2 regions of the Halalkalibacter sp. HAAS-P013 genome follow, and region 1 is predicted to be linked to the other one. Evidence: predicted binding sites of a transcription regulator. Region 1 holds the regulator's gene; the other holds the start of a gene.

Region 1 (4,443 bases):
CAGCTCGTGTAAAACGAGCTTGTTAGACTTTAGATTAGCTTGTTCTTGGTCATAATAACCGACTGTCACATTACTACCGAAGCGAATAACCCCATCTTTTAATGGAATATCTTTCATTAGTGCTTTTAGAAGTGTTGATTTCCCAGCGCCATTTGGCCCGATGAGTGCCACACTTTCTTCTCGATCAATCGAAAGGTTTAAATTTTGAAAGATCGTTTCATTACCATAAGCAACATGAAGATCAGTTGCACGGATAACCTCTTTTCCGCTTTGACGTTTAATCGCAAATGAAAAAGAAGCTGATTTCTCTGATCCAGCGGGACGGTCTAGTAAAGTCATTCGTTCGAGTTGTTTCCTACGACTTTGTGCTCGCTTCGTTGTCGAAGCTCTAGCAATGTTCCGTTGAATAAAGTCTTCTAACTTAGCGACTTCATCTTGTTGTTTCTCGTATTGTTTTAACTCGAGTTCGTAACGTTTTGCTTTTTCATCAAGATAAGCACTATAATTTCCTATGAATTTGGTTGATTTTGTTCGGGAGATTTCGATCACTTCTGTCACAATTTTATCTAAAAAGTAGCGGTCGTGGGACACGATAAGAATCGCACCCTTATAACCAACCAAATATTGTTCAAGCCAAGTAAGAGTTGCAATATCTAAGTGGTTGGTTGGTTCGTCAAGAATAAGAAGATCTGGCTTTGTTAACAATAACTTTGCTAACGCTAGTCTCGTTTTTTGACCACCACTTAATGTAGATATTTTTGTTTCGTAATCAAAGTCACCGAAATTCATCCCTGCAAGGACACCGCGAATGTCAGCTTCATACTGATAACCACCCTTATCTTTAAAAGTGATTTGAAGCTGATCATATTCTTTTAAAAGCTTGTTGTAACGAGTTTCGTTCTCGAGCAAGGAGGGATCAGACATTTGTAATTCCATGTCCCGAATTTGTTTTTCCATTTTACGTATAGGAGCAAAAACGGTTAACATCTCTTCCCAAATGGATAACTCTGATTCAAGGCCAGTATTTTGAGCAAGGTAGCCAAGCTCAGTTCCTTTTGGCATCATAACTTGTCCACTATCATAGGAAAGTTGCCCTGCAATTATTTTTAGTAATGTTGACTTACCTGCACCATTTCGTCCAACTAGGGCAACACGCTCCCCGGTTTGGATATCTAATTTAATATTTGTTAAAATGGGATCAATCCCAAAAGACTTACAAACATTATTACATTGTAAAATAATCATGGATTTCATTCCTAACTAATAAAATCTTTTCCTATAAAAAAACGTTTTTCATTAATAAAATGCGCCCAAAGTGGCAACGGCTCCACACGCCGTACGTATTTTGAGAAGAGCACTCAAAATACTAAAAAGAAAACGGCGGCTCTGTTTATTGCTAAGAGGTAACACCAAAAGGGAAAATGGCTCTTATCTAAAAAAAGTGGATACCGATTGGCAATGGCTCCGCGCGCCGTACGTATTTTGAGAAGAGCACTCAAAATACTAAAAAGAAAACGGCGGCTCCGCTCATTGCTAAGAGGTAACACCAAAAGGGAAAAGCGTCCTTTTGGTGTTACCTCTTAAGTGTATCGTAGAATGCATCTTTCAACAACTTCATGAACAGATGTGTGAAACGATTACAAACTCTGTGAAATGGTGTACAATAACGGTAGTCTTGAATTGCTAACTTAACGATGGTAGGAGGGAGGCAATGGATGAAAATTGATCAAACGAAGATACCTCAAGCAACAGCGAAGCGGTTGCCGCTTTATTATCGTTTCTTAGAAAATTTGTCTGCTTCAGGTAAGCAACGTGTCTCATCGACTGAATTAAGTGATGCAGTGAAAGTGGATTCGGCTACGATAAGACGTGACTTTTCTTATTTTGGAGCGCTAGGAAAAAAAGGCTATGGGTATAATGTGAATTATTTACTTTCTTTTTTTCGTAAAACGCTAGACCAAGATGAGTTGACAAAAGTTGTTCTTGTTGGTGTCGGGAATTTAGGAACGGCATTTTTACAATACAATTTTTCAAAAAATAATAACACAAGAATTGTAATGGCTTTTGATGTTGATGATCATAAAATTGGTGAGGAAATAGGCGGCGTAACGGTTCATCATCTAGGTGATCTTGAGAAAGTTATTGACCCAGAAGTAACGGTTGCCATTTTGACGGTGCCACAAGTTGCAGCACAGAAGATTGCAGATCAATTAGTCGCTGCAGGGATACAAGGGATATTAAACTTTACACCAGCTAGACTCGACGTACCGGAAACTGTACGCGTCCACCATATTGATCTTTCGGTTGAGCTACAAGCATTGGTTTATTTTTTAAAACATTACCCTGTGTAGCTTCTGTTTAAATAGGAGTGGTTTTCTCACACGGACGTGTAGCACGAGAAGCCATTGCCTTCTAATTGAACACACTCTATAATGAAAATAGGACAAGGAGGTGCTACCTATGGGTGGATTAGGAGCAGGCAGCATTGCATTGATTGCAATCGTTGCGTTACTAATTTTTGGTCCAAAGAAGTTGCCAGAGTTAGGAAAAGCTGCTGGGAATACATTACGTGAATTTAAAAACGCAACAAAAGGCTTAGCAGACGAAGATGAGAACAAGAAAAAAGATAACGATAAAGCCTAAGTAGGAAGGGTCTATAAATGGAACAAAGAGACATGTCGGTAATGGACCACATCGTGGAGCTTAGACGAAGAATTATTATAACTTTAGTCTTCTTCATCGTGGCACTAATTGCCGGCTTCTTTTTAGCTACACCGTTAATAACATACTTGCAAAGCACACCTACTGCTCAAGACTTGCCAATGAATGCTTTTAAGATGACGGATCCGATTCGGATATTTATGACATTTGCTTTTGCAAGTGCGCTCATTATCACGTTTCCAGTCATCTTGTATCAGCTTTGGGCGTTTGTTAGTCCTGGCTTACATGAGAAGGAACAAAAGGCTACACTTGCCTATATTCCGTTTGCTTTCATATTATTTCTAGCTGGTCTTTCGTTTTCGTACTTTGTTCTTTTCCCCTTTATCGTTCAATTTATGGGGAGTTTGTCAGAACGATTAGGAATTACTGAGCAGTATGGGATTAATGAATACTTTTCGTTTCTCTTTCAAGTAACGTTGCCATTTGGATTGTTATTTCAACTTCCTGTTATTGTGATGTTTTTTACCCGGTTAGGGATGCTAACACCGAGTTTACTAGCGCAGGTAAGGAAGTTTGCTTATTTCGTTTTGCTTGTAATAGCTGGTTTTATAACACCGCCAGAGATTTTGTCTCATTTGATGGTGACTTTGCCGTTATTGCTTCTTTATGAATTTAGTATCTGGGTGTCTTATCTGACCTATCGAAAAGTTCAAAGGTTGGAAAGAGAACGAGAAGAAAGCATAAAAGAGTGACTTCTGCTGTGATGGAAGTCACTCTTTTTTATACTGTTTTGTGAGATATTGAACATAGTTTGACATGTCTTTAAATAGGGTAGCCAAAAAGGTTGTCCTGTCCTATACTATGAATATAGAAAAGGTTGTGAAAACATTCACATAACAAAAAGGAATATCACAGCCGACTCTAAAAAAACATCAACTACTTCACTAATTCATGTGAAGTGTTGAACAAACAAAGAGCAAATAGAAGGAGGACTTACAATGATCGGTCAATTTTTCAGAGAAAACAAATATGTCGCGGGAGTATGGTTGTTCTTACGAGTATATCTAGGATGGTCTTGGTTAACAGCAGGATGGGGAAAGGTGACTGGAGACTTTAACGCAGGAGGCTATTTACAAGGATCCGTGGCAAACCCAGTGATGAGCGGGGAAGCGTTAATGTATCCAAACTACGTATCATTTTTAGAGAGTATAGCGATCCCGAACGCAGATATGTTTAGCTTTATGGTGGCCTGGGGAGAAGTATTAGTAGGATTAGGATTAATTTTAGGGGTATTCACATCAGCAGCAGCTTTCTTCGGAGTAGTAATGAACATGTCATTCTTGTTTGCCGGAACGATTTCTTCAAATCCGTGGATGATCTTAATCTCAATGTTTATTATAGTAGCAGGAGCCAATGCTGGTCGCTACGGTGGAGATAGATGGGTATTGCCATACTTGAAAAGCGTCGTATTTAAAAAGAGAAACAACGAAAATGGATTTGGAGCAGCTGGTAAAGGGTTAAAAGAAGCGATCTAAATGGAAAAAGAGGTAGACTCTAAAGAAAGAAGGGGTTTGCCTCTTATTGGTGGTTCTAGGTCGATCTAAATAGTGTTCCTGCATTAACACTTATGTTATGATACAGCTATAATATTTCGACAGACGAAATGGTGTGGATAACAATGAAAGTGTCAGGAAAGTGGATGGTCGTTGTAGCTGTGCTGCTCGGATCCTTTACAATGATTTTAAATAATAGCATGTTAAATCCAGCTGTACCACAACTAAT
Region 2 (4,443 bases), on a different contig from region 1:
TTACAGCGATTCGTGGAATGTACGATTAATGACGTCTATTTGTTGGTCACGTGTTAACTTTATGAAGTTAACAGCATAACCTGATACACGAATCGTTAATTGTGGGTACTCTTCTGGATGTTCCATCGCATCAATCAATGTATCACGGTTAAATACATTAATATTTAAATGATGGCCCCCTTGCTTAGCATAACCATCTAAAATTCCCACTAGATTTGCTGTTTGATCTTGATCTTCTTTTCCTAATGCCTTAGGTACGATACTGAACGTATTTGATACACCATCAAGTGAATACTCATATGGAATTTTCGCAACCGATGTAAGTGAAGCAAGAGCTCCTTTTTGATCGCGTCCATGTAGCGGATTTGCACCTGGTGCAAATGGCTCACCAGCTTTTCTTCCATCAGGTGTGTTTCCTGTTTTCTTACCGTATACAACATTACTTGTAATGGTTAAAACAGACATCGTCGCAATTGCATTGCGGTATGTTTTATGCTTTTTCAATTTATTCATAAACGTTTTCACTAATGAAACAGCAATGTCATCTACACGATCATCATTATTTCCATACTTTGGATAATCGCCTTCAATTTCGTAATCAACAGCAATTCCTTGTTCGTCACGAATAACTTTTACTTTCGTATGTTTAATAGCACTTAAACTATCAGCTGTTACAGATAGACCAGCAATTCCACACGCCATTGTGCGAATCACTTCTTTGTCATGAAGAGCCATTTCAATCCGCTCATAACTATACTTATCATGCATGTAGTGGATGACGTTAAGCGTATTCATATATAACTCGGCCAACCAATCCATTACTTTATCAAAGTTTGCAACAACTTTATCATAATCTAGGTATTCATCTGTAATTGGCGATAATGAAGGACCCACTTGCACTTTTAACTTTTCATCAATTCCACCATTAATAGCATACAATAGTGTTTTCGCTAAATTCGCTCGTGCCCCGAAGAACTGCATTTGTTTACCAATTTTCATAGCACTTACACAACAAGCAATTCCATAATCATCACCGTAACTTGCTCTCATGAGATCATCATTTTCGTATTGTATCGAACTTGTTTTAATCGACATGTTTGAGCAATACTCTTTGAAGCCTTTAGGTAACTGGTTGGACCATAATACCGTTAAATTTGGCTCTGGAGCTGGCCCTAAGTTGTCTAATGTATGCAAAAATCGGAATGAATTTTTCGTTACAAGCGGTCTACCGTCTACGCCAACTCCACCAATTGATTCTGTCACCCAAGTAGGATCGCCACTAAACAATTCATTATAATCTGGTGTTCTTGCAAATTTCACTAGACGTAGTTTCATCACGAAATGGTCAACAAGCTCTTGAGCTTCCACTTCCGTTAATGTACCTTCCTGTAAGTCACGTTCTATATAAATGTCTAAGAACGTAGAGACTCGGCCTAAGCTCATCGCTGCTCCATTTTGCTCTTTGATCGCTGCTAAGTAAGCAAAGTATAACCATTGGAAAGCTTCTTTCGCCGTCGTGGCTGGTTGTGAGATATCAAAACCATAAGACGCTGCCATTTCCTTTAATTCCTTAAGTGCTTTAATTTGTTCAGCGATTTCTTCGCGGTCACGAATCACATCTTCTGACATAGTCGAACCAGTTGTATTTAATTCATCTTGTTTTTGTTTAATTAAGAAGTCTACGCCGTAAAGGGCTACTCTTCGGTAATCTCCGATGATTCTTCCTCGTCCGTAAGCATCTGGAAGACCAGTAACAATTCCTGCCTTACGAGCCATCCTCATCTCTGGAGTGTAGGCATCAAACACGCCTTGATTATGTGTTTTACGATATTTCGTAAAGATTTCTTCTACTTCTTGAGATAATGTATATCCGTATGCGTTGCACGAATCAGCAGCCATTCGAATGCCGCCAAATGGTTGCATCGATCTTTTAAAAGGTTCATCTGTTTGCAAACCAACAACTTGTTCTAATTCTTGATTTAAGTATCCTGGCTCATGAGATACGATCGTTGAAACAATTGAAGTATCCATGTTTAACACGCCACCATTTTCGCGTTCTTTTTTACTTAGATCCATTATTTGATCCCATAGCTTACTTGAATGATCTGTTGCTTTTTCTAAGAACTCGTCATTCCCTTCATATAAAACATAGTTACGTTGAATAAAATCTCTTACATCTACATCCTTTTGCCATTTTCCTTGATTGAATGTTCTCCAGTGGTTCATTTACATTCACCCTCACTCTCTACATCTAAAGGTTAATTTTTCACTAAAACAATGTGAATTAATTCACAAGGGAAGGTGTATAGCCATTACACTTAGATCATAAATCTCATCTATACACCTATCCATTTCACTAGCTTTTTAAATAACTTTTATTACCTTACACATATAAGATTACTAGATATTCGAATAAAACAATGTGATTTTTATCACAAATACCACTTTCATTCGTGACAAATTATTGAATACGTAAAGTGATGTTAAACAATGAGAAAAACATCTTCTCCGTCTATTTCAATTGAAAATGTTTTGACAAGTCCTTTATCAGGAGCTTGAACTTTCCCATCAACTAGTGAAATAATCCAATCATGAATCGGACAATAAACAAATTCACCACTTACTAGACCATCGGCCAATTTTCCACCCTTTGGATGCGGACTGTTGTTTTCGATTGCTCGTACCTCTCCATTTGATAGTCGAAACACAGCAATTTCTTCATGATCTATAACAAAAACTTGTCCAATCATACTTGGTAGTTGATTATAATTACAAATATTAATTCGAGTTCCAGTAGAAATCATTAGATTCCTCTCCCTTCTATTTTTATAATTTTAATAATTCACGCTTTGAATAATAAGCATTACGGATTTGCTCTTCTTCTACCGCTTTTTGCCAAGGCTCTTCATAACGTACAAGCGTTTGGTTTAATCTCTCATTTAACTCATTTCTTGTTTTTTCATTGGCTAAGACTTCCTTGACATGGTTTAACCCAACACGCTCAACCCATGTAGATGTTCTTTCTAAATATAGAGCTGTTTCACGGTAATATTGTAAATACGCTCCTGTAATTTCATAAACTTCTTCTTCTGTTTTCACTTTGCATAACAAGTCTCCAGCTCTTAGGTCTGTTCCACCGTTTCCTGCTACGTAAATTTCCCATCCTCCATCAAGACCGACAATTCCTACATCTTTAATCCCTGCTTCTGCACAGTTTCGTGGACAAGCAGACACACCCATTTTTACTTTATGCGGCGTATCAAGACGTTCAAAACGTTTCTCTAATTCAATTCCTAGACTCATAGAATCTTGAGTACCGAAGCGGCAAAATTGTGCTCCAACGCAAGTTTTAACAGTACGTAACGTTTTTCCGTAAGCATAACCAGAAGGCATTCCTAACTCTTCCCAAACAGCAGGCAATTGTTCTTTTTCTAGTCCATATAAACCAATTCTTTGCCCGCCCGTTATTTTTAATAATTGAACATCATATTTCTCTGCAATATCCGCTAATTTGCGTAAATCTTTGGCTGTCGTGACTCCACCGTACATTCTCGGAATGACTGAGTACGTACCGTCTTTTTGAATGTTTGCATGCATTTTTTCATTCACTAAACGGGAATCTCTTTCATCCGCGTAGTCAGGGTAAATCATCCCTAAGAAATAATTAAGAGCAGGGCGGCATTTTGAACAACCTTCTTCGTTTTTCCATTGCAATACATTCATAACTTCTTTAATTGTTGTTAATCCTTTTTCACGGATCTCTTCAACTACTTCATCACGACTTAATGTTGTACAACCACAAACGGTCTTTTTCTCGGCTACTTGCTCATATTCATCTCCAAGAGTGTAGGCAATGATATCTTGAATAACAGGTTTGCATCGTCCACATGAGCGACCCGCATTTGTGCATCCTCCGACTTGCTCAACCGTTGTGACCCCTTCTTCTTGAATTGCTTGAACAATCGTTTCTTTGCTAATCCCATTACATCCACAAACGACCTCATCATTTGGCATACTTGCCACATCATTTGTTTCAGCTTCTCCTGATTGAAGAAATGATACAGACGTAAAGTCAGATACATCTTGTTTTTCATTTAGCATTTTAAACAATCGGTTGCTATCTTTTGTGTCACCGTATAAAACAATCCCTACAATACGATCATCACGAACTAATACCTTTTTATAGATTCCTTCATATTCATTGTGAACAACAATTGCTTTAGACGTGTTATCATCGTAAATTTCACCAGCTGAGAAAAGGTCAATCCCTGAAACTTTCAATTGTGTTCCAGTTATAGAACCTTCATAGCCTTTATCTTTCTGATTGCAAAGTACTTGTGCCAACACTTTTCCTTGCTCATAGAGAGGAGCAACGAGACCGTAAACAATCTCTCTATGTTCCGCACATTCACCAACTGCATACACGTGCGGAATGTTTGTTTC

Evidence for each region. Region 1 encodes Rex, which represses fermentation and respiration genes when NADH is low (regulators of the CRP and FNR family bind a similar motif). Its sites were predicted from a motif close to TTGTGAAATATTTCACAA; they were not measured.
Region 2: pflB (formate C-acetyltransferase) is a predicted target of Rex. The motif match lies at 2,278-2,295, and genes of this name have one in related genera.

The regions. Positions count from the first base shown of each region.
Region 1 is NZ_JBWQTU010000024.1:18,346-22,788, forward strand. It holds gene AC1FXP_RS21510 (ABC transporter ATP-binding protein) at 1-1,245, opposite strand, end outside; gene AC1FXP_RS21515 (redox-sensing transcriptional repressor Rex) at 1,716-2,351, shown strand; gene AC1FXP_RS21520 (twin-arginine translocase TatA/TatE family subunit) at 2,461-2,643, shown strand; gene tatC (twin-arginine translocase subunit TatC) at 2,661-3,413, shown strand; gene AC1FXP_RS21530 (DoxX family protein) at 3,660-4,196, shown strand; gene AC1FXP_RS21535 (MDR family MFS transporter) at 4,340-4,443, shown strand, end outside.
Region 2 is NZ_JBWQTU010000001.1:269,222-273,664, forward strand. It holds gene pflB (formate C-acetyltransferase) at 1-2,226, opposite strand; gene nirD (nitrite reductase small subunit NirD) at 2,484-2,804, opposite strand; gene nirB (nitrite reductase large subunit NirB) at 2,827-4,443, opposite strand, start outside.